DNA from 2 places in the Peribacillus sp. NJ4 genome. Region 2 is predicted to be linked to the other one. Evidence: riboswitches for the same ligand, from Rfam matches in the RefSeq annotation. Region 2 holds a riboswitch; the other holds the start of a gene.
The links. Region 2 has a riboswitch for glycine ahead of glyA (serine hydroxymethyltransferase). Riboswitches for the same ligand answer to the same signal wherever they lie in the genome.
Positions count from the first base shown of each region.

Region 1: it holds a riboswitch for glycine, as region 2 does, so the genes downstream of both, QUF94_RS23760 (amino acid permease) here and glyA (serine hydroxymethyltransferase) in region 2, are expected to answer to the same signal.

Region 1 covers NZ_JAUCFQ010000001.1:4,743,633-4,759,882, forward strand. The annotation lists gene QUF94_RS23700 (amino acid ABC transporter permease) at 1-455, opposite strand, end outside; gene QUF94_RS23705 (amino acid ABC transporter permease) at 476-1,183, opposite strand; gene QUF94_RS23710 (amino acid ABC transporter substrate-binding protein) at 1,216-2,040, opposite strand; gene QUF94_RS23715 (GNAT family N-acetyltransferase) at 2,061-2,594, opposite strand; gene QUF94_RS23720 (glutaredoxin family protein) at 2,797-3,057, opposite strand; gene QUF94_RS23725 (LLM class flavin-dependent oxidoreductase) at 3,094-4,428, opposite strand; gene QUF94_RS23730 (LLM class flavin-dependent oxidoreductase) at 4,493-5,515, opposite strand; gene QUF94_RS23735 (LysR family transcriptional regulator) at 5,658-6,569, opposite strand; gene QUF94_RS23740 (hypothetical protein) at 7,059-7,271, shown strand; gene QUF94_RS23745 (BBE domain-containing protein) at 7,440-7,535, opposite strand; gene QUF94_RS23750 (hypothetical protein) at 7,628-7,798, opposite strand; gene QUF94_RS23755 (amino acid permease) at 7,876-9,264, opposite strand; glycine riboswitch at 9,794-9,872, shown strand; gene QUF94_RS23760 (amino acid permease) at 10,082-11,422, shown strand; gene QUF94_RS23765 (DUF3311 domain-containing protein) at 11,713-11,913, shown strand; gene QUF94_RS23770 (sodium:solute symporter family protein) at 11,910-13,388, shown strand; gene QUF94_RS23775 (hypothetical protein) at 13,791-13,973, shown strand; gene argH (argininosuccinate lyase) at 13,979-15,463, opposite strand; gene QUF94_RS23785 (ABC transporter permease) at 15,479-16,250, opposite strand, start outside.
Region 2 covers NZ_JAUCFQ010000001.1:2,809,740-2,825,989, forward strand. The annotation lists partial or broken gene QUF94_RS13980 (IS1595 family transposase) at 732-926, opposite strand; gene sdaAA (L-serine ammonia-lyase, iron-sulfur-dependent, subunit alpha) at 1,691-2,566, opposite strand; gene sdaAB (L-serine ammonia-lyase, iron-sulfur-dependent subunit beta) at 2,607-3,269, opposite strand; gene purU (formyltetrahydrofolate deformylase) at 3,963-4,832, opposite strand; gene lpdA (dihydrolipoyl dehydrogenase) at 5,145-6,542, opposite strand; gene QUF94_RS14005 (iron-sulfur cluster biosynthesis family protein) at 6,657-6,968, opposite strand; gene lipA (lipoyl synthase) at 7,007-7,885, opposite strand; gene gcvPB (aminomethyl-transferring glycine dehydrogenase subunit GcvPB) at 8,129-9,610, opposite strand; gene gcvPA (aminomethyl-transferring glycine dehydrogenase subunit GcvPA) at 9,603-10,955, opposite strand; gene gcvH (glycine cleavage system protein GcvH) at 10,957-11,352, opposite strand; gene gcvT (glycine cleavage system aminomethyltransferase GcvT) at 11,506-12,615, opposite strand; gene glyA (serine hydroxymethyltransferase) at 12,754-14,004, opposite strand; glycine riboswitch at 14,190-14,294, opposite strand; gene QUF94_RS14040 (amino acid permease) at 14,626-16,005, opposite strand.

The DNA of each region.
Region 1 (16,250 bases), 1.9 Mb from region 2:
GGCAAAACAATTCGCGTCATGGCTTGAAACGAATTCATACCCACGGAATAGGCTGCCTCCATTTGGCCATTGGAGACACTGATAATTCCCGATCTGAATATTTCTGATAAATAAGCACCCGCACTCAACGATAAGGCGGTTAAGACAAATAAAATAATCGGAATGGAATTAGATTGTATACCCAAATCAAATTTCTTAGAAATTTGATCGATTAATAATGGAAAACCGAAATAAATAAGCATTATATGCATGATAATCGGTGTTCCTCTAAAGAAGGAAACATAACCATTTGCAACTCTACATAGAAATTTCACTTTATATATCCTAATCAAGGCAACAGCGAGACCGATAATAAAACCTGCAAGAAGAGGAAGCATCGTTAAGATAAGTGTGATCGGAAGTGCTTTAATAATCTCCTTAAAAGCAGTCCAAATAAATAGAATATCAATCGTCAAGTCCTTCCCTCCTCCCTTTGTTATCCAGTAACAGACACATCAACAGTTTGATGCCGATTAATGCGGTTTTCATAAAGTCTGAATATTTTCTCAAACAATAGCACGACTGCATAATAGATAACAGCTAATGAGAGATAGACTTCGAGAGCATGTGCAGTTGCAGCAATTAATGTCTCTCCCCTACCCATCATATCCATTACGCCGATGGTAAAGGCAAGTGAGGTATCCTTCAAGGATCCGATAATAGAGTTTGCGATATTTGGAAAAGCAATCCGTATTGCCTGAGGAAGCACAATCCGAAAAAAACTTTGACTATTATTCATACCAACAGAATAGGCTGCTTCCGTTTGCCCATAATCGACAGCCTTAATCGCTCCTCGGAATATTTCTGCGAAATGCGCCCCATTACTTAATGCATAAGTAATAATGACAAAATACAGAGCATCCATTCTTGAAATATCAATATTAATGAATAAAAGGATTGCAGGCAGTCCATAAAAAACTAGAAATAATTGTATTAAAATAGGCGTTCCCCGAATGAATGAAATATACAAAATGACAAATTGATTCAAAACAGGGATACGAAATAATCTCAGGATGGCTGCCGCTATCCCGATGACCATTCCTAATAAAACGGATGCTGCCAGAATTTGCAATGTTACTCCAAGATAATATATTAACGTAGGAATGAAATCGACGATTAATGAAGGATCAAATGCTTTCCCCATGCTTTAGCACCTCCGCGCTTACTACTATCTAATTAAAATCCTACTGAATAGTCTGCGCCCAGCCACTTTTTACTTAGTTCGCTAACTACCCCATCTTTTTTCAGCTCCACAAGTGCTTCATCAATTCTCTTCTGTAAAGGCGTTTCGTCTTTTCTTAGCAAAAAGTATACTTTTGAATTAAGAAGTGGCTCACCCACAACCTTTTGCTGTGCATCTGCTTGTTTATTTAAGAAGTCGACTGCAAATGGTGTAGTTATGGTAGCATCCGCCCGACCGGTTTTGATTTGATTCTTCGTGTCATCTACGCCCTGGCCAGAATAGACAATTTCGATCCCGGCATTGTTTTGTTTATTATACTTTTCAAGAAAAACAGCAGAATTGCTCGTTGCACTCACGATCGCTTTTTTTCCTTTTAGATCTTTAATGGAGTGAATATCATTGTTGTCCTGATGAACTGTAACTTGAAGGGGAAAGACATTATATGGTTCTTTATTAAATAGAAATTTTTCTTTTCGTTCATCATTCACCTCCATTTGGTGAGCAACAAAATCTATTTTGTTCGTTTCTAAACTTAATAATAGATTAGAAAATTCCATCGTTTTAAATTCAAATTCATATTCTGGCAGCTTTTCATCGATTTGACGAACCAACTCGACATCATAACCTGTCAGCTTACCATTCTTATCCAAAAAGCAAATATTCGGGAATTGCGTCCCTGTTCCGACAATGATTTTCTGAACTTTATTATTTTTTGAATCTCCAGAACTTGATTTAGCAGTACTCGTTGTTTCTTTCGAAGAGCAAGCTCCCAAAAAAGTAAGTAGCAGTGCCATAACAATAAATATTGTTTTTTTCATCTCAAATTCCCCCGACGTTTTTAATTACTAACAATTGGTTCTTTATTTTCAATAATGCGATACAGCATTTCATCTAGAATTTTACGAAGATACACAATTTTTTCTCCATCGTGATCTCGTTCAGCAAAAATCTCATAGCCTCTTCTTTCATAAATCGAAACAAGCCAAGGATGACGATCAGCTGTCGCCAAATAGACGGCCGGCGCTTTCACCTGTTTCCGAAGTACATTTTCTTCCACCCAGGTTAACAAAGTTGAGCCTATACCTTTTTGTTTGTATAGGGGGTCAACTGCAAACCACCAAATGAATGGGTACGGACTGAAATGATCAGGATCATTCCATGGATGACGAACTGTCACAGTGGAAACAATTTGACCCTCCTGTTCTAAAACATAAGTGAGATTCCGCCTAATATTATTCGTCACTAGCTGCAAATCGGCTGTCGCAGCCAGAAAGTTAATATTCAATTCTCTAATTGGTTCATAAGCCCGAAGTGTGACGTTTAGCACTTCTGGAGCATCCTTTACAGTAGCAAGACGGATTAGCTGTGTCATGATTAACTCCCCGTTTCTATAACATATTATTTACACAAGAATAGTCGGATTTAAATCAGCTATTTTTCATTTATTCCTACTTTACTAACATCCTCCAGTTCTCAGGATTGAAGTATAAGTCAAAAAAACTGTCATGGTTGAAAATTCAACTTTTTAAATCAGCTATTTCTACTTATATACTCGGATTAACACGCGTCTTTTTTTATTGTAATCGTTCGAGTACTTCTTCAAGATAAGGTATGCCAATTTCCGTAACACTCTCATATACGTTACCTCGCCCAATTTCAATAATAGGCACATACCGAACACCATATTTGATTTCTAAAATATCTCGCCGTTCATCATGATTGGTAACATCCACCGTTTGATAAGCAATCTCCTTTTCTTTTAAGTATTGTTTAACTTCTTCGCAATAGTGACATCCTTGTTTTGACCAAACGACGACAGATAACGCTTCTTCCATTTCGTATTCCTCCTTATTTTTTAAATGATTCTTCAATTATTGATTAATCTTTTCTTTCGCATAACGATTTTCCGGGAATGGAAGCCCCAAGTTGCCTCTTAATGTTTCTGCTTCATATTCAGTACGATATATTCCCCTTTTCTGAAGTATAGGAATCACATAAGATACAAAATCACTTAAAGCATCTGGAACAATTGAAGTAAAGATAAACCCGTCCGCCCCCTTCTCTTCGAACCATCGCTGAATCAAATCCGCTACTTTCTCTGGAGTTCCAATAAAAGAAGTCCGAGGTGTAGTCTCCTTAAGTGCTACTTGACGGAGCGTTAACTGTTTCTCCTTGGCTTCCTCTTTAATCCGATCAGTCGTACTTCGGAAACTGTTTTTTCCGATGTCTCCGAGGTCTGGGAAAGGCGCATCCAGTTCATATTGAGAAAAATCATGATGATCGAAGTATCGTCCCAAATAGTCAAGCGCCTTATCTATAGATACTAGGTTAGCGAGTTCTTGATATTTGTACTCTGCCTCTTCCTCAGTTGCACCAATGATTGGCGCTATACCTGGCAGAATAACAATTTCATCAGGATTTCTCCCGAATGCAATAGCCCTGTTTTTTACATCTTGATAAAAATTCTTGGCATCTTCCAATGTTGGTTGGCCTGTAAAGATTGCATCCGCTTCTTTAGCCGCCAGATTTTTGCCAGCTTCTGATGAACCTGCTTGAAAAATGACAGGCCGCCCCTGTTTAGATCTAGCAATGTTGAGTGGTCCTTGCACGGAGAAAAATTCTCCTTTATGATTTAATTGATGTATTTTAGAAGGATCAAAAAACTCACCGGACTCTTTATCCCGAGTAAACGCGTCATCCTCCCATGAATCCCAAAGCCCTTTGGTAACTTGTATATATTCTGATGCTATCCGATAGCGTTTGGCATGATCAGGGTGTTCTTCGATCGTTTTGTTATAGTTCAAGGCGGTACTCTCAAGAGGTGTAGTAACAAGGTTCCATCCGCCACGACCATGACTAATGTGATCAAGTGAAGCAAATTGCCGAGCTACGGTAAATGGTTCACTGTATGAGGTGGAAACAGTTCCGACAAGCCCTATTCGTGATGTGAAAGCAGCAAGTGCGGATAAAATGGTAAGTGGCTCAAATCGATTTAAAAAATGCGGAATGGATTTCTCATTGATGAATAAACCGTCAGCAATGAAAAGTAAATCGAACTTTCCCTCTTCTGCCTTCTGGGCCTGCTCCTTATAAAATTCAAGACTAACACTGGCATCGGTTTGAATGTCAGGATGCCTCCAACCAGATATACTCCCTCCAACTCCATGAATAAGCGCTCCAAATTTCAACTTTCTCTGCTCAGACATCAATACTCCTCCTTTAATTAATCGGTTTTTAGCTTGCTGACTTCTACTTTCCTTAGATGACTTCTTAATTTTGCCTCACAAAGTTCTTTTCTCCAGGTAAGGCTAATTGAAGCGGACTCAACAATTGAAAAGATCGGAATCTTTCTGCTTCTTTTACTACCGGTGTATGTAGGATAAACTCATCTACCCCATATTTTTTATGTAAATTTGTTAGGACTTCCTTTACGTAAGAGGGAGTTCCAGCAATAATATTGGAATCTTGTTCTTCTATTTCGTAAGACTCCCCAGACTGCTTCCCGAATAATTCTGCTTGCACTAAGGTTTGGACCGTAACAGAACGACCGCTTTGGAGATGAACTTTCACTATCTTTTGGTCACCTGCTAGCTGTTCTGCTTCTTGTTGTGAAGGAGCAGCAATCACTGAAACTGATACCTTAAAGCTCCCAGTTGGATAGATACTTCGGTAAATGCGTACAGCATCTTCGAATACAGTCTCATTACTGTTGATAAATCGAGCAAATACATAAGCTATACCCAGATTGGCTGCTAGCCTGGCACTGTCAGCACTTGCACCAAGCAGAAACATTTTTGGCTTTTTTGAAGGGAGTGGCGTCGCCTGAATACCTGAAAGCGGGTGATTTTCATTAATCGAATTTTCAATTAATTTTTGTAAAAAAGATAACCGCTCTTCGAAATCTTTTCCATCATTAACTGTACCAAATTGTAGCGCCTTCGTTGATAAGGGGAGACCACCCGGTGCCTTTCCAATGCCAAGGTCAACTCTGCCAGGCGAAAGATTTGATAACACGTGAAAATTTTCCGCCACTTTATATGGACTATAATGCTGAAGCATAACACCTCCGGACCCTACCCTAATAGATTTTGTTTGGGCTAATAAATATGATACCAATACTTCCGGGGAAGATCCCGCTAGCTTTTCGGCATGATGATGTTCTGATACCCAGAAACGGGTATATCCCCACTCTTCTGCATGTCTCGCCAGCTTAATGGTTTGCTGTAGTGCATCAAAGGCTGAAGTTCCTGGAAATATCGGGCTCTGGTCTAAAATGCCAAGCTTATAACTCATATTCTCTCCTCCGCTTTAATTCAAAGTATACTGATATGAATAATAATAATTTAATAATTTTGATTTATCCTAACACCTAAAGCATGTTAATGGCAATGGTTTAACTAATAGGAAAAAATATTGCATTGATAGAAAATATCTATCAATTAGATTGTGTCTGTAATTGATGATGGTCTTGTTCAAATTTCCGAATTGATAAAAGAATGTCATTCCATAGTAAGGGTGCTTCCATCCCGTGATTTAAATGAGTCAGATAGATGTGCTGCTTTATCTTGATTAAATGTGACACATCAACTTCAACCAAAGTTCCCTGTTCTAACTCTTTTTTAATACATAAATACGGTAAAAATCCGATACAGCTTCTGCTAAGAATTAGCGATTTCGCCACTTCCAAGTGATCAACCTGAAATTCAATACGCGGCTCTACATTAGACACTTCAAAAATTTTATGAACGTGGTTCCAGTCAAACGCACCACACTCAAAAAATACCAACGGCTCCATTGCTAATACTTGCACCGTTAGCTCTGTTTCAACTTGAAATGGATGTCCTGGATACACTACTAAACGTATCGAATTATCAAGGGTCTTGTGATTTTGCAGACCACTATGTGTAACATCCTTCATAAATGCTATATCAACCCGTTTCTGAAGCAATTTATCAATTAATGCATCATTTGTTGCTGAAATAAATTTAAAGCGTAAATTAGGGTTTTCCTTTTTCCATAGAGGAAGAGCAAATGGAATAAAGTATTGCGATGTAATGATATTAGCCCCTATCGTTATTTCCTCCAGATCGCTTCCTGTTTTCAACTGTTTTTTCCCCTGTTGAAAGGTACGAATAATTTGTTCCGCAAATGGAATGAACGCTTTCCCTTTTTCGGTTAAAATAATCCCTCTCCCTTGCCTCTCAAATAGTACTGAATCGAGTTCACTCTCAAGCGTCTTAATTCTTGCCGAAACCGTCGGCTGTGATAAAAACAGTGCCTCTGCTGCTTTATGAAAATTATTAAAATGAACAACATACATAAAAGCTTCAATATGATCAATATTCATCTCCCCAACTCCTTTTTCCAAAATGAACGCAAAAAGCTCCTGTTCGCTTATCGCGATCAGGAGCTTTTGGTTGTCCAATCAGCTCATCTTTTATAATAATTCTTTCTCCGATTTTAATCTTATAAAACCAATAAGTAAAGTGCAATTTAATTAACTGAATAACCAACAAGTCACGATATATTTATTGCGATTTCATACAATATGATATTCAAGGAACATAATACTATTTATACAGATGAAAATTTAAGGATTCTAAGTAAATAAAACTAATAATTCCATTCTCTTTCTTCCCGTTTTTCAATCCTAAGGGTGTATCTTTTTTCCGGATTGCCGATAAATTTTGCATAGTTTATTTTAATTGTTTATCCCAATGGACTTGGCAGTTTCAGTCCTTCCTGTCTACGTTATATATTTTTTCTCCTTATAAAAAAGAAAAGAAAGGTCATCCTAATGGAGTAATTCAAATTATGACATAAGGAGAGAAACTACATGCCTCAACAACAAATTGATATCAATCAATTAAATCAAGCAAAAGCAAACGTTACCCTTACGCAAACCTTACTTTCACAAGCAATTGAAAAATCTTCTTCTGATCCAACTTTGGCACAAGAAGCCATTAAACAAGCTGCTCAAGAAATCGCACAAGCCCAACTTTCCGTAAATCAGGTTTACAGTGCAGTACAAGCTCCGCAAGCGGAATGATTTTGGGTATTATCTCGATTAATTGATTCAAAACAAGATGAAAGAGGCCTATATCCAAATTTAGGAATAGGCCTTTTTTTAACGAATGTTTTTGGTCCATCCAAGCTTTTTCACCCCCCCTTATTTAATGGGGGTATGCTTTGAGGGAACTTAAACGTATTGTATGGATCATACATACCTCGTTTTCACTTCTCGAAGCCGTTTGAATTTTTCTCCATAGTACGCAGTTGGCCAATCTTTGATGAGAGTATCCGGCCAATTCACGTAGTCACCGGTAGTAAATGGTGACAAGGCGTGCTTCAGGTCCTTGATCCACCGAATGTTTAGCCTCTCTTCGTCTGGATTGGTCCATGTAGCTAAATACTCCTGGACGATAATGGCATCGCGATAATAAAAAGCCGTTCATTTGGGTCCGCACGACCAGCGGCCCCTATGGATTGGTGCCAAATTGCTGCATTTTCATTTGGAGTATTTTCCAGAAAATGCTTCATCGCAGGTTCACTCGTGAATTCCAACAATTGATCCACAAAGGCAAAAAAAAAGCCCCTCTCAATCAAGAGAAGGGCTTTTTAAAAAGTATTTTAACGCTTTATGCTTTCGTACCTTATCCAGAAATCTCATCATCGGATTTAACATCCAATGGAGTTCGTTTATCCATTTTCAGCAGGTAATAACTTGCTACGACCAAGACTAGGAAAACGATCCCAACAATCAAGGAAATCCTGGTACTCGGATTGACCCACATACCAACCAGCACCATCAGTAAAAAGGCAATTGTCGCATAGTTACTGTAAGGGGCCAACGGCATTTTGAACGGATGTTTTTCCATTTCAACAGCATTTACCTTTCTGAATTTAAGCTCACTGATAAGTAAGACAAACCATGGAATCATCCCGGGTAAAACACTCGCACTGTACACATAAAGGAATAATTGCGGCGGTGCAAGGTAATTCAGGATAACCCCGATGCCCAATCCTAATAATACAGCGATCGTACAATATGCCGGCACTCCATTTTTAGATACTTTTGCAAAGATTTTAGGAGCTTGGCCATTCAATGCTAGAGTGTAAAGCATACGCCCTGCACTGAAAATCCCACTGTTGCATCCAGACATTGCGGCAGTGATTACGACAAAGTTAATGATGCCTGCCGCTGCAGTGATACCGATTTTAGCAAAGGTTGAAACGAATGGACTTCCGATGTCATCCAGTTTATCCCAAGGATAAACCGTCACGATGACGAAGATAGCGCCAATATAGAAAATTAAAATGCGCCATATGATTGATTTGATCGCTTTTGTTACGGTCTTTGTTGGATTTTTCGCTTCTCCGGCTGTGATGCCGATAAGCTCAACGCCTTGATAGGAAGCCACGACAAGGGAAAGCGCAAAGAAGAATCCTGTCCAACCTCCCGTAAAGAAGCCGCCATTTGCCCAAAGATTCGATAATCCAATCGCATCCCCCCCATTCCCTATTCCAAAGAAAATAAGGCCAAGACCGGCAATGATCATCAATATAATCGTAATTATTTTTATAAGCGCAAACCAAAACTCAAATTCCCCGAAAGATTTTACGGAAATGAGGTTGGCCGCCCCCAAGATGATCATGGCGACCACACCTGGTATCCAAGCTGGTAACTCCGGGAACCAATACTGCATATACATTCCAACGGCGATGATTTCGGACATTCCGACGATTACCCATTGAAACCAATTGCTCCAAGCAGTCATATAACCTGCCAAAGGATGTATATAGCTGCTCGCAAAGGTTGCAAAAGAACCTGTAGTCGGTTCTAAATATAGCATCTCCCCCATAGAGCGCATAATGAAAAATATAAATATACCTGCGATGGCATAAGCGAGCATTACAGAGGGCCCGGTCCATTTGATCGTGCTCGCCGATCCCATGAATAACCCAACCCCGATGGTTCCGCCCAAGGCTATCATTTGAATATGACGTGCCTCCAGCCCTCTCTTTAATTCCTTATTTGACATGTTTAACTCCCCCAGATGCAATATTAGCGGCAATGATATTAATATCCTTTCCACCAATCGACTCTCTATTATTATTGCGGTTAAAAATGCTTTATCCTAATCATTTGCATAACACTTTAATTTTGTTTTCTTATCTTATAATAGTAAATATTCTGTAAAAATACAAATGTATTTTTCAAATAAACAGTTGCCAAAAATATCTTGTTGATATTCCCAATCAAAAATTATCATTTTAAAAAAGTGATGATCAGTATTTTATAATAGTGATAGTACAAAAAGAGCAGGAAACAATCACTTCTGATCGGAGCCCATTCAAACCTTCGCAAGTGAATGTTTATAAAAATTTAAACCATTTCAAGAAGTGTTGTAAATGCAAAAATTTGTTGACCTCCGAAAAAATAAATGATAGAATTCCAATATTATTTTATAAGTATAATGAACGATTCAGCAGTGGAAGATTATCACTGACTGACATTTTCACACAACCGCATACAAGCAAGCGATGAACGCTATGGATGACACTATAGCAGGAGCAGCTTCTGGAGAGACTGTACAAGATGCAGCGCCGAAGGATTCACAATCTCAGGCAAAAGGACAGAAGAGTAACGAATGATAAATTGTTATTCTGAACCCTTTAAGAGATTGGTATTATCCAATCTCTTTTTTTATTGTCCACTTTGTGATTGGACGGAAACAACACTCGTGAAAAAAACCATTGGGAAATGCAAGCTGGGCGAAAAATCACGTCCCTCTCTCCAAGACCAAGCAGGTTTGAAATCATTCACTATCAAGACCATAAAAGACGGGGGCGTACGAATTGGCTAAACAGGAATTAAAAAGAGATTTAAAAAATCGTCATGTACAACTGATTGCAATAGGAGGAACCATTGGTACCGGTTTATTTTTAGGATCCGGAAAAGCCATACAATTGGCAGGTCCATCCATCATCTTCTCCTATCTGATAATAGGGATTGCTTTGTTTTTTGTGATGAGGGCCCTAGGCGAATTGCTCTTATCCAATGCAGGGTATACGTCATTCACTGAATTCGCAACCGAATATGTCGGTCCATGGGCTGGCTTCGTGACCGGTTGGACCTATTGGTTCTGTTGGATCATGACCGCAATGGCCGATATCATAGCTGTTGGTGTCTATATACAATACTGGTTCGATATCCCTCAATGGATTCCGGCTCTAATATGCCTGGTCATCCTGTTAGGATTGAACCTATTGACCGTTAAGTTATTTGGCGAATTGGAATTCTGGTTTGCCATCATTAAAGTAATCACAATCATCGCCTTGATCATCGTAGGTATCATCTTATTGATCATCGGCTTCAATACCAATACCGGAACGGTTTCCCTAACGAACCTATGGAACCATGGAGGCATGTTCCCTAATGGAATCTCCGGATTCCTATTATCTTTACAGTTGGTCGTCTTCTCCTTTGTAGGTGTCGAATTGGTCGGGGTTTCCGCAGCAGAAACGGCGAACCCGAGAAAGAACATTCCGTCTGCCATCAATAAAATACCTGTCCGGATTTTACTTTTCTATGTGGGTGCCATATTCGTCATTCTCTGCGTCAACCCATGGACTCAACTGGATTCCACGAGCAGCCCATTTGTAGAGGTCTTTGCGTTAATCGGCATTCCTGTAGCTGCCGGGATCATCAACTTCGTCGTTTTGACATCTGCTGCTTCTGCATGCAACAGCGGTTTATTTTCAACAAGCCGAATACTCTATACGTTAAGCAGGAATGACGAAGCCCCTGCCAAACTGAAAAAATTAAATAAACAGGCTGTTCCAAGCAATGCCTTGTTTACATCAACAATCGTTGTATCACTTGGGGCATTATTAAGCAAACTGATACCGGAACAGGCATTTACCGTTGTGACGACCATCAGTGCCATCTGTTTCATTTGGGTATGGAGCATAATCTTGATCTCCCATATCAAATATTCGAAAACAAGGCCTGACCTAAGAGCCGAATCAACTTTCAAGGCTCCTTTTACACCCTTTATCAATTACGTCATTTTAGGATTATTCCTGTTCATCCTTATCGTTATGCTATTCGCTGAAGCTACACGGCTATCACTGCTCATGACGCCAATCTGGTTCATACTCTTGGTGATACTATATAACTACCAGAAAAAAAGATAGAAAACGGATAAAGCCTTGAACTCAATATGAATTCAAGGCTTTATCCATTTCAACAAACACTTCAACTTTCCATCAGTGGACTCGGTTGCTAAAAATATATCAAGCAACCACATTAAATTTTATATCGAAATAGTGTAAGCTAATATATATCATCGGAACTTGTAAAAGAAGGGAAATCAATCATGTATGAATTTCCCTTCCCCGTTTGGTTCACCCATCCATCAGTGGTATTAAAGAAAAACCCCCATTGGTGGACGTTTCACTTTATTTAATACGGAGGGGTTTGTTTAATGAAGATTATATATATCCTTACTCTAGTTCCTTTCATAGGCATACTAGGATTTCTACCTTTTGTTAATAGAATAGAACCTTATGTATTAGGGATGCCTTTCAATATGTTCTGGATGGCTATGTGGGTGGTCCTTACCTCTGCCATCTTGGGCATCATGTATAAGCTGGATCCCAGGAATCGGGAAGGTGACCAGGAATGAATATTGCTCTCTTAATCATTTTAGCATTTTTACTTCTGTCGATATTTTTAGGCATTCGCTCTTCAAAAGGAAAAGATATGGACTTGGAACAATGGACGGTGGGCGGACGTGGTTTTGGTGCAATATTCGTCTTTCTGCTGATGGCTGGGGAAATCTATACGACCTTCTCCTTCCTTGGCGGCAGCGGCTGGGCTTATGGAAAGGGCGCACCCGCTCTATATGTTCTTATTTACATTACTTTGTCTTACGTATTATCCTATTGGCTCCTTCCGGAAATATGGAAATATGCCAAAGAAAATAAACTGATGTCTCAATCCGATTTCTTTGTAAGCAAATATAAGAGTCCTAGTTTAGGAATTTTGGCTGCGCTTGTCGGTGTGGTGTCGATGATTCCAGTGATCGTCGTGCAGCTGAAAGGTTTGGGGATCATTGTATCAGAAGCTTCTTATGGTGCCATCTCAATGTCTGCGGCGGTTTGGATGGGGGCGATCAGCCTTACCATTTATGTGATGATATCCGGTATACACGGTTCAGTTTGGACAGCAGTCATTAAAGATATCATGATGATTGCCATTATAGGATTCTTAGGGATTTATCTGCCCATTCATTACTTTGGTGGATTTCAGCCGATGTTTGAAGCGATTGATTCGGCAAAACCCGGTTTTCTAAAGTTCCCTGAGCAGGGACTTAGCGTATCATGGTTTATCTCCACGGTAATATTGCTCGTATTCGGTTTCTATATGTGGCCCCAAGTTTTCAGCGCTGTTTATTCAGCGCGCAGTGGGAAGGTATTTCGAAAAAATGCCATCATCAGCCCTTTATATACGCTCATGCTGTTATTCGTCTTTTTTGTAGGGTTTACAGCTATATTGAAAGTGCCTGGACTCGTTGGGGCAGATGCAGACCTCTCATTGCTGCGCCTTTCGATCGAGACCTTTGATCCATGGTTCATAGGCATAATCGGCGGAGCTGGATTGCTGACCGCATTGGTGCCTGGATCCATGCTTTTGATGAGCGTCGCTACACTGCTCGCGAAAAACGTTTATAAGGAATTCGCACCTACAGTATCCGATCGGCACGTTGTAAGATTGGCAAAGTTCCTTGTTCCCATCATTGCCCTTATAGCCGTCTACTTCACCTTAAACGGCGGCGAAACGATGTCGGCATTAATTCTCATGGGATACAGTCTCATTACACAGCTATTCCCTTCCCTTCTCTTTAGTCTGAAGAAGAATAATCCAATCAATAAATATGGCGCAATCGCCGGCATCGTCACTGGATTGGCCATCGTAATCTGCATTACACTCAGTCATTCAACAATAGGGACCTTGTTTCCATCCTTGCCACAAGCAGCAAAAGATTTGAATGTCGGAATCATCGCCTTGGCAATCAATTTCCTTGTGATGATAACAGTAAGTCTTGCTTTCAGGAAGCACGTGGTTCAGTTGGAACCTAAATCCGTTAACGATATATGAAGCGCTCATTTTTGGATAAAAAGTAAAGATGTGAAAGAACAATGGAAGGCTCAGTCAAAAGACTGAGCCTTCCATTATAATCGACATCCAAAGCATAATGTCCTTTTTCTCAAGATTGATTATAGGAAGTCTCATTTTAGACTACTACTCTTTTTTGTTTATAATCAAATCCCCTATTTTAACTAATAAATACAACGAAAAAATAATCATCAAGGTTCTGGCTACTACCAGACCATCAGTAGCTAAATCATATCCTTTAGGTATTAATAATTTAGGGTTAAAGCTAAAAGTAATCGATATTACGAAAGCTATTAAAATCAGGATGCAACCGAACTGAAGTCTATTTGACATTAACATTCCGCCTTATATTAGGTTCGCAGTTAGCAGATAAAATGCTTCGTATTGCTTCCAAGACAACAAAAAAATACTCGTTTCAGTAGATTCGGGCTTTTACTCGTGAGTTTCACGCATTTACTCGTGAATTTGGAGCAAATACTCGTGAGTTTTACGCTTTTACTCGTGAATTTGGAGCAAATACTCGTGAGTTCCATGCCCGTTAATAAAACTCATTTTCTTTTTTCCTGATAACTTCAGTAATCCACTAAAGCCTTCCTTCCATCATTCAATGCTTTGACCATTTCCTTATATTCCTGTAACTCTTGTTCCAGTTTTTGTTTTCTAGATACAATCATCCTCGAAACCTCTTTCGGGCTGGGCCCGCCTTGAATGCTTCTAATCTCCACAAAGTATTCGGGAGAGATTATTTTTTTCCATTCATCTTCTGCTATATTCACTGAAACGAATCCATTTATCATCTTGTTTATGTCTTGTGTGTCCCAATCATATAGCTCTTTCCCTTCACTTATCGACCGTTTTGCAATATGGCTGGCTATGGAATGGGCTTTTCTAAATGATATCTCGTAATCTCTTGATAGGGTATCCGCTAATTCAGTAACCGTTATACTAGATTTTGCTGCCATTTTCTTTGTATGTTCTTCATTCACTTTCAAAGTTGATATGACGGCATACATCAGTTTCATGACACGGCCCGCATTCGAAAAGGCTCGATATAAATGCGGCTGTAAATCATCTTCCGTATCGACGATATCACCAAATGGTGTGTTGTGGATCATGTTCATGGCAGCAAGTGCGTCACCATACGCACTGCTTGCAATCGAACGGGAATGTTCAATTGATACTGGGTTTCTTTTTTGCGGCATGATGCTGCTTACTTGTACATAAGGATCTGCCACATGAAATGTACCAAACTCCCTTGTCACATGCTGCAGGAAATCTTGAATCCACCTTCCAGTGTTGACCATGCACGTCATGATGGCAGTTGCGGTTTCCAATAAATAATCGGCCCCGCCTATCGAGTCATAGGAATTTTCAATAACCGAATCGAACCCAAGCAGTTCAGCGGTACGGTTCCGGCTGATTGGAAAACCGGTAGTCGTTAACGCAGCCGCGCCCAGAGGGGATTGGTTCACCGTTTCAAAGGCTGCCCATAACCGGCCAATATCCCTTTGGAGAACATCATAAATGGCTAAAAAGTAATGACCTAATGTAGTCGGCTGAGCCGGTTGGGTATGTGTGTAACCAGTAATATAAGTTTCTGTATGTTTTTCTGCCTGCACCAAGAATGCCTCACTCAATTGGTTTGCATATCCGATCAATTGGAGAAGATGACCTCTCAAAACTAGCCGGTACATCGCAACTCCCATATCATTACGGCTACGCCCGATATGAATTTTCCCTGCAAGCTCATGACCAATTTCCTCACCGACCTTTGCCTCCATCATGAAAAATAAGTCTTCGAATTGAGGCTGATAGGTCAGCTTGGTGAGATCTGTTTGGGCCACTTTCCGAATCCCATCCAGCATGGTTTTCGCCTCTTCTTCTTTAATGATCTTTTGTTCCGAAAGCATGATGACATGTGCTCGATGAATATCGAACATCACATGAAATAAGTAATCTCTTTGATCATTAAAAACTGGCATTAGAAGCTCTTCTGCATATGTTTTTCCAGGAAAAACACTACCTTCATTTTTGATAAATTCTTCAAGCTTACTCATCTTTGAACCTCCGATTTATAAAGCTTTTTCCGCTTTGATTCCAAAAAACTTGTTCGAAATAAAGAGAACGATAACAATAAGCGTGATTTGAATCATCCCATAGGCAGCTGCCTGCCCCATATTGAACATCCGAAGCTGATTCATGATTTCAATGGATATGGGTCTGTTTGAAATCGTATACAACAAGACTGAGGTTGGAAATTCTCCTACAGACTCGATGAATGCCAATAATGTCCCGGATAAAACACCAGGCATGATAATCGGTAAAATGACCTTTCTGAAGGTATAAAACCACTTTGCCCCCAAGTTTCTAGCCGCTTCCTCAATCGAGTCATCGAGCTGCTCCAGAACGGCGTTAGTCGAGCGGACAACGAGTGGAATATGTCTGATGAAATAGGCAAGGGGCAAAATCCAAAATGTTCCTACCAATATTTGACCGAAAGAAAAAACGCTAGGTTCATTGAATGCGAATATCAAGTTCATCCCAATGACCGTTGCAGGCAACGCCCAAGGAATCATGACTAGAATATCAACAAAGCTTTTCCCTAAGAATTTCCGTTTGACAAGAACATAGGACGCGATGACCCCAAACACCAGATTTGCCAGTGTGGCAATTACGGCCATCAGTAAACTATTCCGTAACGGTTTGAAGATATTGGGATCTTCAAACAATAGCCGGTAATTTTCCACATTAAATACTGTTGGGTACGTTTGGAATGTCCAGGTTCCATCCGGCACAAGTGAAAGCAATAGAATCGTAAAGTGCGGTAAAAGCAGAATAATTACG
Region 2 (16,250 bases):
AGTAAGTCCCCCATATAAGCGTACTCATCCCGAACCACATTATAGATAACTGCCATATAATTGGAATCTTTATTAAATCTTTAGGCTCTTTTCGTAAGGATTGTTACTTATAAAAAGACGAGGGGGGAATTAATTTTTTTGGTATTGTATATACAGAAGCTTATTCAACAAAAGGGCAGTTTAACGGAGGAAGAAATTTAGAAGATTTTGGTGTGATTTTGAATTCAATAAAAAACAAAGTGGAAGGATGATCAAAGATTAATAAAAAAATAGTAGGTGGGTTAATTGCATTAACTGCTTTATTAATTGGCATTCCCTTAATAATTTTTTTCTTATGAGGAATCAGAAAAATCCGAGGGGTTTCCAGTACCCAAAACTGCTGAAATAACAGCTAATAAGAGTAAACTAGAAGCTTATAGCTGGGGCCCATCTTCAGAAGAAAATGGTCTGCCTTTAAGGTACCGAGCAATCATTAAACTATGGGGTTGGGAGAAAAAAGAGCAAGAAGGTAGTTTAACGGTTTACGAAAAAGATGGAAAAGAAGTAGATGTTATTTCACAGACAGACTATTTATCGAAATTGAACTCAAAGCTTTTAATTATCTTTTATCCTTGTTTATTTGATTTTTTTATTCAATTATCGGGGGTTTTAATGGAATAAAGGTCCCTTTTAATTATGAAGCTTAGAGTGAAAAGGCTCTGAGGGTTTTTGCTTTCTATGAACTAACCCCGTTAACATCTTAACATCTCAACTGTACGATAGTTGGATCTTTGGCAAGCCGAAATCATCATATGTTCTACACGTTTATTTAATGCCAGATTCTTTTCTAATTCAAGCCAGCGAAACCAATTAAGGTAATGATCCAGATAATATGTTCCGACACCTTGAAAACGCTCCATCCAACCCTTTAGTCGGTTGTGAAAGTTAATGTAGTCTTATTGTTGCAAATTCCCCTTCGTTCCATCGAGCAGCAATAGGATGTTTTTTTTGTTTAGCGAGACTCCAATAGAACATACTCTCTTTTTTAGGAATTATTACGACCTTTGTCCCTACAAGCTCTCCAACAGCTGGCCAAAAAAAAAGTAAATTCCGGTTATAGGACGAGTAAGTTTCAAGCCAAAGATTGACTAATACGGCAATGAAAGATATCCCACAAGACGCGTTCACAATCTTCGTTCTTTACATATACAAAAAAACTAAAATTCGGCAAAAATGCTACTTTGCTTTTTTACCTTAATTGGCAATTGGCAAAAATCCCAACACTTTGTGAAAAGACAGTCTTTGATATATTGATAAGAAATATTATGGAGCGCATTTTATTTTTTATTTACGCCCCATCAGCTGATCATTAAGCTCAAATCATCAATCTTCCATCATAAAAGAGTGATGTTTTAACAATAACCGTGTCTTTGCAGCCACGTTAATAAAATCAATGGTAAACTTAAATTCATAAAAAAATTAGCATCCGTCATCGAGGATTGATAATCAAAGGGTTTCAGTCCTACAATGGATGACTTAACCGATTCCTCTGAAACCAGAAGTTCCGTAACCGAAGCGTGGGTTCGCCTTATATCCCTGATCAGTCAATTTTGTAACTAGAAGTAACTTTGTTTATTTCTCCAATGCTATTGCAATACAGAGCAAACTTTTGAGGACAAAATGATTTCATAACCGAGCTTAAGGTGTAGGTTTATTTAAAGGAACCGAATATATCCTCTGCCAATTTACGTCCGGTCGGAGTCGCAGCCAGGCCGCCTTCTGCCGTTTCACGAAGTGCAACTGGCATGGTCAAGCCTATTTTATACATGGCATCGATAACTTCGTCACATGGAATGCGGCTCGTAATGCCTGCAAGTGCCATATCAGCTGCCGTTATTGCGTTGGATGCACCCATTGCGTTACGTTTCACGCAAGGAACTTCAACCAATCCTGCCACTGGATCACAAACCAATCCAAGCATATTTTTCAATGTGATCGCCATCGCTTCTGCAGCTTGGCTTGGTGTACCGCCGGCCAGTTCTACTATCGCAGCTGCGGCCATTCCACTTGCCGAGCCCACTTCTGCTTGGCAGCCACCAGCTGCTCCGGAAATGGAAGCATTGTTTGCTACCACGAATCCGAAGGCAGCGGAAGTGAAAAGAAATTCAATCATCTCTGCTCGGGTCGGTTTTAATTTTTCTTTCACCGCAAATAATGTACCGGGAACAACGCCTGCAGAACCTGCAGTCGGAGTGGCACAAATCATTCCCATTGCTGCATTCACTTCGTTCGTCGCAACAGCTTTACTGACGGCATCCAATAATAGATTACCTGCCAGTGCCTTGCCCGACTTGATATAATTTTGCAAAAGAACGGCATCTCCGCCCGTTAGGCCTGTAACGGATTGCACACCTTTCAGACCTCTTTCCACCGCTTGTTCCATCACTGTCAAATTTCTGTCCATCTTTTCAATGATCTGTTCTCTCGACAGGCTTGAGAACTCCATTTCTTGTAAAATCATGATTTCCGCGATTTTTACATGTTTACTTTCAGCAAGTTCAACCAACTCTGCTACATTTCGGAACATGTTTTTACCTCCATATCTATGTCAACACTTTTAATGCTTATCATTCAACCATCCTTATGACTTGCGACACGTTTTCCAATCCTTCAATTTCCTTCATGACATCGCCCTTGATTTTCTGATCGACTTCAATCACCATAAGGGCCATTTGACCTTTTTCTTTTCGTGAAACTTCCATATGCCCAATGTTAATTTCATGATTCGCCAATACTGTCGAAACGGAAGATATGATTCCAAACACATCGTTATGCACGACTAAAATGGCTGGGTTTTCCCCTGACAATTTAAGCTTGAACGTATTCAACTCCGTTATTTCTATCGTTCCGCCGCCAATCGAGATCCCAACAAGTTCTAATTCTTTATCTTCGTCGAACAGTCTGATTTTGACTGTATTAGGATGATCCGTCACAGTATCCTCGATTGTAAAGGAAACTTCCATACCGGCTTCCGCCGCTATCGTTAAAGAGGCAGGGATTCGTTCATCATCCGTATCGAAATCCAATATCCCGCCTACGACAGCAACATCTGTACCGTGTCCCCTGTATGTTTTTGCAAAAGAACCATATAAAGAAATAATGGCTTTCTTCGGTTGCTTTCCGAATAGTGTCCGTGCTACTCTGCCAATTCTGGCAGCTCCTGCTGTATGTGAGCTTGAAGGTCCAATCATGACGGGACCGATTATATCGAATGCAGATCTGTATTTCATTGTGCAATGCCCCTTTTCTGGGAAAAGATTTGTTTAACAGCCTTCATTATGCCGCCTTTTGTTCTTCATTCGCCGAAACGGTCCTAATCTATTAATTATGAACACGATTAAGCTAAGAATTGAAACCGTACCTAACTCCCAACACTGCGATTGGTGTGGCCCGTCCCGGTTACATGTACAGAAGCATGGAAAAAGCTTTACAAGACGAGAACGGCCGTTGAGCGCGTAAATGTTTAAAAAAGAGTTTTTTTAACTAAAAATAATTTCAGTTATCAAACAGGCGAAAAAGCTAAAGCACATTTCGATCTTACGATGCTTGTTTATATTTATAATGCTCAATGCTCCGAAATTAGCATTAGATCGCCTCAATCAACAAATGGACAAAAAATCAAGCTGTTATTCGTTTTTTGAAATGAATGACTTAAATTCTATCACTCTAACCAAGGCAAAACTCTTATGGAATGGAATTGATTCGATAATAATAGAGATTGAGATGTGGGTATTAATATAGGAATAGGTATAAATAGTAATGGTGTCCCGTTTGAGATATGACAAAATATCCCCCAAGGTCGAGTATTTAGTCTTTTTCAAGAGAATTAGTAGAGAAAAACCTTTAAAAATATTGGAAAAATAATAAGTTCCTCAATTATCTATAAAATTAATGTTTATCTCCATCTTTGAAGCATCTTGTATTCAATCAAACACGATTGTTTTATTGCCATGAATAATAACTCTATCTTCAATATGCCAAGAAACAGCTTGGGCAAGAACCTGTCTTTCCACATGACTTCCGGTAACCTTTAATTCTTCGATTGTATGTCTATGATTAACCCTCTTTACATCTTGCTGAATAATGGGTCCTTCATCAAGATCATTCGTAACATAATGAGCAGTTGCTCCAATTAACTTAACACCACGGTTATAGGCCCTCGCATAAGGATTTGCACCGACAAACGCCGGTAAGAAAGAATGATGAATGTTAATAATTTGATTTGGGAACTCCGATACAAATGCAGGAGAAAGAATTTGCATATATCTAGCCAAGGCAATGAAGTCTACTTTCCCTTTCAATAAATCTAGTGCTTTCTGTTCTGCTTGTTGCTTCGTTTCATGAGCTAAAGGAATATGATAATAAGGGATGTCATAACTTTCCACTATTTTTTTAAAATCAGGATGATTACTGATCACCATCGGGATTTCCACTGGAAGTTCATTCGATTTCCAACGCCATATAAGCTCCATAAGACAGTGATCCATTTTGGAAACAAAGATGGCCATTCGTTTTCTTTTATTATTACCGCTTAAGCTCCATTCCATCGCATAAGCCTGGGCCAGCACATGTAAGTCTTCTTCAAGTTTTGCATAGGAAGCATCAAAGTCGTTTAAATCAAATTCGATTCTCATAAAAAACATACCTGCTTGTGGGTCCGTCGTATGTTGGTCAAAATGAACAACATTTGCTCTGCTTTCTAATAAAAGGTTAGATACAGCCGAGATAATACCTGGTTTCTCTGGACAAGATATTAATAATTTAGCACGGTTAACATTCACTTCTTTATACAATGGACTCTCACCATCCTTTAGATTTGTAATTAAAATATGTAAAAACTTTCGAATTCAGAATGATGGCTACACACAACCGCTATAGGTGTCCAAACAATACCGTCACTACAATTTCATTTCTAGTAATCTTGAACTACGGTGAGGGAGGGCGGTAGACCTTCAAAATTGACGCTTTCCCTTCCACAATTTCACATCTTCAGTTTTCAGAGTGAAACTGCCTAATACTTAATGCCTTGCTTCTCCCACCTATCATATGGTTCACCTCCCCCATGAAGGAAGAAGTATTCCACTCTTCTTTTACGATCTTTATATCTATGCGTGTATTTCCTTATCATATACAGCTAGGGCAGCTTCCCCAATTGCTTCCGCTAATGTAGGGTGAGGGTGTATCGTATGCGCAATATCCATAGCTGTTGCATTTAATACTCGTGCAAGACCAGCTTCTGAAATCATATCGGTTACATGAGGCCCAACCATATGCGCTCCTAACAATTTACAAGACTCTTCTTCAACAACGAGTTTGACAAAACCGTCTGATTCACCAAAAACAAGAGCCTTTCCAATCGCACGGAAGGAGAACTTTCCTGTTTTTACTTGATACCCTTTCTCCCTCGCATCCTCTTCTGTTAACCCGACACTAGCTACCTCCGGGTTACTATATATGCATTTTGAAACAAGAGATTGATCAAGTGGCAGAGGGTTTTCTCCTGCCATATGTTCAATTGCGATGATCCCTTCATGTGAAGCAACATGGGCAAGCTGTAATCCTCCAATCACATCTCCAATTGCATAAATGTTTGGCTCATTCGTTTGATAATACTCATTTGTTTGAATAACACGTTCGACTTCAACTTTGGTATTTTCAAGGTGAATGCCTTCTATGTTTGCTAATCTTCCGACAGATACTAATAATTTTTCTGCTGAAAATGTCGTGTCTTTCCCTTTATATTCCGCCTTTATAGAGACACCTTCTCCTTTTTCTAACGATTCTGGAAGCACCTTTGCCCCTGTTACGATTTTTACACCTTTTTTCTTCATTAATCGCTGTACTTCCTTTGAAATATCTTTATCTTCCGTCGGTAAAATGCGCTCGGCATACTCTATCACAGTTACTTCTAATCCAAAGTCAATAAGCATCGAAGCCCATTCTATTCCAATAACACCGCCGCCGACAATAATGATGGAATTTGGGAGCTCTTTCATTTGTAGCGCTTCATCCGATGTCATCACATATTCACTATCTGCTTCTAGGCCGGGTAATGTCCTTGGACGAGATCCTGTAGCTATTAAAATATTTCGAGGGTTTAATATTGTTTCCCGTTCATCATTATTCAATCTCACTAAAACATCTTTAGACTGTAAAATACTCCCTTTTCCTTCAAGCACATCTATTTTCCCTTTTTTCATTAAATGTTGTACACCTTTATATAAGCGTTCAGTAATTTCTTCTTTCCTGGCCTGTACTTTTGAGAAGTCCAGTCCAACTTCCGGTGCAATAACACCAAATTTATCTGCATTCTTTGCATTCGAATATACCTCTGCACTTCTTAATAATGCTTTACTTGGAATACAACCTGCATGAAGGCAAGTTCCACCAAGTTTACCTTGTTCAACTACCGCCGTTTTTAATCCTAATTGAGACGCACGAATGGCCGCAACATATCCACCGGTGCCGCCACCGATGATAACAACGTCATATTGTTGATTCACCTAATTCTTCCCCCTTTGGTTTTCATAACCATAGATAGATATATGATAGTGTAAGAAAACAACTAACTTATTAAACACGATCTATTCTATTAATAGGTAAACGATCACGATACTTTAATTTATTTCAATGGCACATGCACTGGATGCAAAGCTTTCTCCAACAATAAAGCCACTATCTTCTATATAATCAATTTGTGTTTCTTCATCTAAATAGCGTTTTGTAAAATGATCTAATCTAAGCTTAACTCCCTCATATTCAATAATTAAATCGTTTCTGCGGGGCTCGTCCAATAAGAGGGAGAACTTCACCGACACCCCGCAGCCGCCGGCAATATCAGCTTCAATGCGAGGAATTTGCGTACCTTTACATGTCATTTCCTTCAGTTTATTCATGGCTGCCTCTGTTATTTTTATTTTGGCTATCATCTGATTCTCCCCTTTCTTATTGGTTTATTGACAAATGATTACGCATTAGCCTTAGTTGCACGAACTTGTTCATCTGCATGATAGGAGGAGCGAACAAGCGGACCGGCTTCGCAATGACTAAACCCTTTTGACATGGCAATGTTTTTCAGTTCTTCAAACTCTTCTGGACTCCAATATTTTTCAACCTTTAAATGTCGTTTAGTCGGCTGCAAATATTGACCAATAGTCATAATGTCCACATCGTTAGCACGAAGATCATCCATTGTTTCCATAATTTCTTCTTTTGTTTCTCCTAGACCAATCATAATGCTTGATTTCGTAGGAATAGTGGAATTCATTTGTTTTGCCCGCCGTAAAAACTCTAATGAACGTTCGTATGTTGCACGTGCACGAACCTTTTGGGATAAGCGTTTTACTGTTTCAATGTTGTGATTCAAAATGTCTGGTCTTGTATCCATTAATATTTTTAAGTTGTCATATTCCCCATTCAGATCCGAGGGGAGAACTTCAATGCTGCAAAATGGATTTTGCCGCCTCACTGCCTTTACAGTTTCTGCAAATACCTTTGCTCCGCCGTCATTTAAGTCATCACGAGCAACTGCGGTAATCACCACATGCTTTAGGTTCATTTGCTTTACTGATTCTGCGACACGTTCGGGTTCTTCCCAATCAAGCTCTGATGGTAGCCCTGTTTGAACTGCACAGAACCTGCAAGCTCGCGTACATACACTTCCTAAAATCATGAAGGTTGCCGTTTTTCGTACCGCCCAGCATTCATGAATGTTAGGGCATCTTGCTTCTTCACAAACAGTATGAAGTTTTTTTTCACGCATCATTTTCTTTAAGCCCGTATATTGTTCATTCGTATTCAATTTAATTTTAAGCCATTCTGGTTTACGAAGATCTTTGATGGACATTTTATTTCTCACTCCTATGAGCAGATGTATTTTAGCTTGAAAGAGGTTGTTCAATAGGCCTAAAAAAAGACCGAAAGAGTTTCTCCGTTGCTCTGTCTTTTCAGTTCTCAAGACTATTTTCTCCTTGCACCTCTTGGCACTTTTTTCATCCTTTTTAAACACGCTTATGAAACCACCTAGAATGAAATATCGAGATTCATTTCTTCATATTCCATCCTTGGCGGTTCATGTTCATTCATTCATTTATGACGTTACCGTTGCTACCTCTACTACTTCTTTGGAATAACGCAAGATTGGTTGTCTAGCAGCTTGGACCTCATCCAATCGCCCAATCACTGTAGTATGTGGTGCTTCTAAAACAACCCCTGGGTTTTCTTCCACTTCTTTGGCAATTGTAATCATTACATCCGCAAAAGCATCGAGTGTTTCTTTCGACTCTGTTTCTGTCGGTTCAATCATCAAACATTCCTCAACATTTAATGGGAAATAGATGGTCGGCGGGTGATAGCCGAAATCTAGCAGGCGTTTTGCTATGTCAAGCGTTCTTACACCCAGCTTTTTCTGATTGGATCCGGATAGGACAAATTCATGCTTGCAAATTTGTAAATATGGCGCTTCAAAATACGGCTCCAATCTTTTACGAAGGTAATTAGCATGAAGCACGGCACTTTCTGATACTTGGCGCAGACCTTCAGGCCCCATCGTGCGAATATAAGTATACGCCCGCAAGAGAATTCCGAAGTTTCCATAATACCCTTTTACCCTTCCGATAGAGTCCGAATAATTAGCGTTCAGCACATATTTATCACCTTCTTTTTCTATGCGCGGTACTGGCAAGTATGGAGTAAGTTTCTTTTTCACACCGACAGGACCTGCCCCTGGACCGCCACCTCCATGAGGAGTCGTAAATGTTTTGTGAAGATTTAGGTGTACGATGTCAAAGCCCATTTGACCTGGTGTTGTTTTACCTAAAATGGCATTTGCATTCGCTCCGTCATAATATAATAGGCCCCCTGCTTTATGAACAACCTGAGCGATTTCCACAATTTCTTTTTCAAAAAGTCCAAGGGTATTCGGATTCGTCAGCATTAGTGCAGCTGTATCAGATCCCACATGTTTCTTTAATTCTTCTAAGTCAACTAATCCATTTTTATCGGATGGAATCGTGATCGTTTGAAAACCAGCAACACTTGCACTTGCAGGATTTGTACCGTGCGCTGAGTCTGGAACAAGTACTTTCGTTCTGGTTTCACCTTTTTGAGCATGATACGCTTTAACCATCATTAAACCTGTCCATTCCCCTTGAGCCCCAGCGGAAGGCTGTAATGTAACAGCATCCATTCCTGTAATGACCGCTAGCTCTTCCTGTAATTCATATAAAACCTCTAATGCTCCCTGTACTGTTTCAACGGGCTGATAGGGATGAATACGGCTAAATCCTTCCAAACGTGCCACATCTTCATTTATTTTCGGATTGTACTTCATCGTGCAAGAACCCAGAGGATAGAATCCATTATCGATTCCATGGTTTTTATTAGATAGCGCTGTGTAATGGCGGACAAGCTGCAACTCTGATACTTCTGGCAACTCAGCCGGTTCGTCACGAATTAAATGCTTTTGAAATTTTTCATTTATATCAACATAGTCAACGTCACTATCCGGAATACTTGAACCTACCCGTCCTGGACGACTTATTTCAAAAATTAACTCATTATATTCAACCATTTACAATCGCCTCCAAAGCATCAACAAATTGGTCAATTTCTTCTTTTGTTCGCTGCTCAGTCACAGCTAGCAGCATTTTATTTTCAAAACCGTAATCACTTTCTAAATCAAATCCACCGATAATACCCGCCTTAAGAAGTTTTGCATTGACTTCCTTTACCGGACGAGGAAGCCCGACAACAAACTCATTGAAGAATGGTGCTTCATTGTATATAGTAAAGCCCTTCTGCTCTAAGGTTTTCGCCATATAATCAGCTTTCTCAATGTTTAGCTGTGCCATTTGACGAATCCCTTGCTTCCCAAGTGATGTCATACAAATAGAAGAGGCAAGAGCATTTAATGCTTGGTTGGAACAAATATTGGATGAGGCTTTATCACGGCGAATATGTTGTTCACGTGCTTGAAGTGTTAACACAAATCCACGCTGTCCTTTTTCATCTGCTGTTTGGCCTACAATACGTCCTGGGATTTTGCGCATGAGTTTCTTACTTACCGCAAAATAGCCGCAGTGTGGACCGCCAAAGGACATCGGGATTCCTAATGGCTGCATATCACCGATCACAATATCTGCCCCAAGTTTCCCAGGAGCCTGCAAGAGTGCTAGTGCAAGAGGATTGGCGCTTACAATTAACAGGGCACCTTTTTCTTCCGCAATTTTTTTAATTGCATCTATATCCTCAATGGAACCGAAGAAATTTGGATATTGAACAATTACGGCAGCAGTGTCTTTATCAATTTGTTCTTGAAGCTTCCCTAAATCTGTAATCTCACCGGCAAGGTTTACTTCCTCAGCTGTGTATCCCGGACCTGCTGCTACTGTATGTAAAATAGCACGGGATTCAGGATGTACCGCTTTGGATACAAGAACTTTCGAACGTCTTGTAGATGTAACAGCAAGTGATGCACCTTCTGCTAGCGCTGTAAAACCATCGTACATGGAAGAGTTAGCCACATCCATTCCTGTCAACTCACAAACCATCGTTTGAAATTCAAAAATTGCTTGTAATTCACCTTGACTGATTTCCGGTTGGTAAGGTGTATAGGCCGTGTAAAATTCGGAGCGTGAAATCATATGGTTTACCACACTTGGAATGTAGTGATCATATGTACCCGCACCTAGGAAAGTCGGGTAATGATTCGCATTTTTGTTTTTTGTAGCAAGCTGGTTCATTCTTTTCAAAAGAAGCGGTTCAGGAACCGCCTTTGGGATGTTTAGCTCACCCTGCAGCCTAATTTCAGCTGGAATATCTTCAAATAACTCATCTATAGAAGAAATATTTAAAAATGAGAGCATTTCGTCTTGATCTTGTTTCGTATCAGGAAGGTATCTATAAGTGGCTGTCATATTATTCCTCTCCTTCATTAGTAAATGCTTGATACTCATCTTCATTTAGAAGTGTGTCTAACTCTTCTGGATTGGACATTTCTACTTCGACTAACCACCCTGCTTCAAATGGATGCTCGTTAATCGTCTCTGGGGCACCTTCTAACTCTTCGTTTACAGTAACTACCGTACCTGAAACAGGTGAGTAAATTTCGGAAACTGCTTTAACTGACTCGATCGTTCCCATCGATTCATTGGCAGTTACTTCATCATCAATCGCTGGATTTTCAACAAAGACGATATCACCTAACGCCTTTTGTGCATAATCAGAGATTCCAATACGTACACGATTTCCTTCTAATTGTTGCACCCACTCATGTTCTTTGCTATATCGAAAACTTGATATTACTTTCGTCATTGTATTTCCCCCTTTTTTTCATTTTTTCACTATTGCCATAATTCAGAAAATATTTCTGATAATTTTACTTTTAGGTAGTCGATTTCAGGCTGCATACCAGGTAACTGAAATTGACTCTAGAAAACTACGATAACTCTATTAAAATATTTCCGCTTATCTTTTGTAGAATGGTACATTAACAATAACGGCTTCAATCTGTTTATTTCGGATTTCCACTTTTATCGGCGTACCCACTTCAGCTTGATCGGCTGATACCAAGGCAAGACCTAAGCTTTTCTTCAAAGATGGTGATTGTGTTCCTGATGTAACAGTACCTATTTCCTCTCCATCTTTAGAAATTACCTTGTAACCATGACGCGGAATCCCACGGCCTGTTACTTCAATCCCTACTATTTTTCGTTTTAATCCATCTTCTTTTTGTTCTGTAAGAGCAGATTTTCCGATAAAGTCACCTTCTTTATTCGTCTTTACGACAAAGCCGATTCCTGCTTCAAGCGGGCTGATATCTTTACTAAGTTCTTGGCCATAGAGTGCAAGACGTGCTTCAAGACGAAGCGTGTCCCGTGCACCTAGTCCGCATGGTTTTAATCCACTCGTGGCTCCTGCCTCTAGGATCTTTTCCCAAAGTACTACCGCTTTGTCAGCAGATAAATAAAGTTCATAACCATTTTCTCCTGTGTAACCTGTACGGGATACAAGTACGTCGGTAATCCCAGAGATGTTGACATGTTGGGCGAATTTAAAAGAACCAATTTCTGATAAATCTATTTCCGTTAACTTTTGCAAAATGCTTTCTGCCTTTGGTCCTTGGATGGCAAGCTGAGCGATGTCTTCCGAAATATTTTGGAGCGCCATCTCTCCTTTTACATGCTGCTTCATCCATTCGTAATCTTTCTCAATGTTTGCGGCATTAATGACGAGTAAATATTTTTCATTCCCTAATTTATAAACTAATAAATCATCCACCGTTCCACCGTCTGGATAACACATTGCGGTATACTGTGCTTGATTTATGCTAAGCTTTGTTACATCGTTTGTAACAAGGTAGTTAATATAACTCTCGGCATCTTTCCCTTCCACAAGTACTTCTCCCATATGAGAAACATCAAAAAGTCCTGCTTCAGTTCGAACAGCTTCATGCTCTTCTAAAATGCTGGTAAATTGAACCGGCAGAGCCCAGCCACCAAAATTTATAACTTTTGCTCCGTATTTTTTATATACTTCAAAAAGCGGTGTTTGCTTTAATGCTGTTTCAATACCCATCGTTTACCCCCAATTATGATTTTCTGCAAAATAGTTCAACTGTTACCGGTTTCTTTATTGCCAGGAGACATATCTCGCTGCCATGGCCGTTGCTCAAGTTTTCAGCAAAGGCATAATTCCATTAAGCTGTCCCTTTCTTTACACAGTAATTGGCTGTTGAAATAACGGATAACCATCACAAATCCCTTTGGTCGTTTCTTTTGCTTTCTGAAGAACGACTTTATTCCCTTTACTCTTTAGAACAGTTGCAATCACTTCACCAATTTTCACCATCTCTTCTTTCTTCATGCCTCGAGTTGTTAAAGCTGCTGTCCCCATTCGGATACCGCTCGTAACAAATGGCTTTTCTGGATCATAGGGAATCGTATTTTTATTAACGGTAATGCCTGCGTCTTCCAATAATTTCTCTGCTTCTTTTCCTGTTAAATTCCACGGACGCAAATCTAAAAGGACAAGATGATTATCTGTTCCACCAGAAACAAGTGCTGCACCTTCATTTTTTAATGTTTCGCCGAGTGTTCTAGCATTTTCAATGACTTGTTTCGCATAATCCTTAAAGCTTGGTTGTAAAGCTTCGTTGAATGCAACTGCTTTTGCTGCAATGATATGCATAAGTGGACCGCCTTGAATTCCTGGGAATACGGATTTATTAATTGCTTTGATAATTACTTCATCATTCGTTAAAATGATGCCCCCCCGTGGTCCTCTTAATGTTTTATGAGTTGTACTTGTCACAACATCCGCATAAGGGATTGGGGATGGGTGAAGACCAGTAGCTACCAGCCCGGCTATATGAGCCATATCCACCATAAGTTTTGCACCAACTTGATCGGCAATTTCTCTAAATCGTGCAAAATTAATCGATCTTGGATAGGCACTTGTTCCTGCAATAATCAATTTAGGTTTTTCTTTCTTTGCGATAGCTTCCAACTCATCATAATCAATTAACTGAGTATCTTCTCTAACTCCATAAGACACAACTTCAAACCATTTACCTGAAACGCTGACTGGACTTCCATGAGTTAAGTGGCCACCATGTGAAAGGTTCATTCCCATCACCTTATCACCAGGCTGAAGCAGTGCGAAAAAAACTGCGAAATTGGCTTGTGCACCTGAGTGAGGCTGAACATTTGCATATTTGGCACCAAAAAGCTTCGTTAGCCGTTCAATAGCCGTTTGTTCTGCCACATCGACAAATTCACATCCACCATAATAGCGCTTTCCTGGATAACCTTCTGCATATTTATTTGTCATCACGCTACCCATTGCCTCTAATACATCTGGGCTAACAAAATTTTCTGATGCAATCAATTCCAGTGTTTGATGTTGACGTTGTTCTTCTTTCTCAATCGCTTCAAAAATAGTTAAATCATTTTGTTGTAAACTCATTTTATTTTCCTCCCAGACATTTTTCTTAATTCTGAATTTTCACTTAATTATTAATTCCAATATGGTACTAGACACTATATTTCTTTCCCGCTACAGGCCTGCTTTTCTAAGAAAACTGTTAAAAACAGTATGTTTTACAACCTTTTTTGCACGCAAAAAAGGACAGAAAAGGGTCGTAGCGTTCTCTACCCTTCTCTGTCCTTTTACCTGAGAGTTTAGCCCCATTTTTTAATAGAGCCTTTCCCCTTTGGTGGCGTATATGTTAATACGCGCTCTCCAGAGGTGCGTCCATTTGTGGTTCCATCTACCTGAGAGATTTGTTCCAAGGGTCTTTTTGGAACTTGCTCCTTCGGTGGCTTGTCGCTTTGCACTCTCCCACAACTGTCATCCGCTTATTCAATTTGGTACATTTAGAATAGTTGTTGAGAATAATTATGTCAAGGCTTTTTTGAAAGCGCTAACACCACTATTCTAAAATAATTTTTTCGAATTATAATATGATTATCCAGATATCTTTGGCTTTTTATAATGGGCAGATTTTTTACTCACCGGGTTAGGAAAATATGGAGCGGCAACTATCTGGACAAACACCGCAAATTGAATCAAAGGGTTTCTTGCCCCTTAATTCCCCGCTACCTCTCTCTGATTCGCCTGTTCCACCTTCGTTTGGCGAATCTTATAAATCGTAATCAGCATAATGAACCAAACAGGAGTAACGAATAAGGCAACACGAGTGTCGCTCGCAAGTGCAAGAACAACAAGGACGAACGCTAGGAAAGCAAGGATCAAGTAATTGGAAATTGGATAAAATGGTAATTTAAATTTGTTCTTTTTCACTAGATCAGGTCTTGTTTTACGGTATTTCAAATGACTGATGACTGTAATTCCCCAAATAAAGATGAAACATACTGTAGAAATACTTGTAATCAAGGTAAATACTCCTTCAGGCATTAAATAGTTCAAAACAACGGAAATTAAAATGACGACAGTTGAAAAGAACAATGCATTGGAAGGTACTTTACGGTCATTAAGTTTTGCAAACGGTACAGGTGCATTTTTATCTTTGGCAAGTGAGTATACCATCCGGCTTGTACTGAAGATTGCGCTGTTACATGCCGAAGCAGCCGATGTTAGGACGACAAAATTAACGATACCAGCAGCTCCAGCAATACCTACAGCCACAAATACTTGGACGAATGGGCTTTCCGTTGGGATGATTGCGTTCCACGGATAAACACTCATAATGACAATAAGTGCGCCAATATAGAAAATTATAATCCGAATAGGAATATTATTTATGGCTTTGGGGATAACTTTTTCTGGATTTTCTGTTTCACCTGCTGTAAGTCCTACAAGTTCAATGCCCACAAACGCAAACACTACCATCTGGAATGAGAGGACAAAACCATTTATTCCATTTGGGAACATACCTTCGTGACTCCATAGATTCGTGAAACTTGCTGCGCCTGAATCAGTGGAAAAGCCTTTAATAATCATGAAAATACCGATAACAATTAATGCTAGAATAGCGATGACCTTTATTAATGCGAACCAGAATTCCATTTCGCCAAAAAGTTTAACGGTTGCAAGATTCATAAATAGCAGAATGACTAGGGCAATCAATCCTGGCATCCACTGAGGTACGGAGGGAAACCAATACTGAGTATAAAGACCAACTGCCGTTAAGTCGGCCATTGCGATTGAGATCCAGCAAAACCAGTAGGTCCAGCCGGTTACAAATGCTGCCATATTACCTAAATAGTCTCTTACAAAGTCAACAAAGGAATGATAGTTCAAATTAGATAAGAGTAGTTCTCCAAGTGCGCGCATGATTAAAAAGCAAATGATGCCTGTAATCATGTAAGCAAATAGAATTGATGGCCCAGCTAAATTAATAGATTTTCCTGCTCCAAGAAATAATCCCGTTCCGATTGCCCCACCAATAGCTATGAGTTGTACGTGCCTGTTTTTTAACCCTCTATCCAACTTTTGTTCCTGCATACGATCTCCCACTTTCTACTTTTATAGGCTACTTGGAATTTTTTCCTTATAAAGGGTCAGCCCTTCAATGAGTTTGAATTATTAGCGTACTGGGAGACTGACCTATCATTGTAAGCGCTTTCCTAGGTGGGTACTAGATATAGTTTTTTGAAATAAAGCTACCTACCTTTTTTGAAAATATAGCATTAATTGTACAAATCAAAGGATAGATCATTTATCTTCAGATCTCAATGCACACTTCCTCT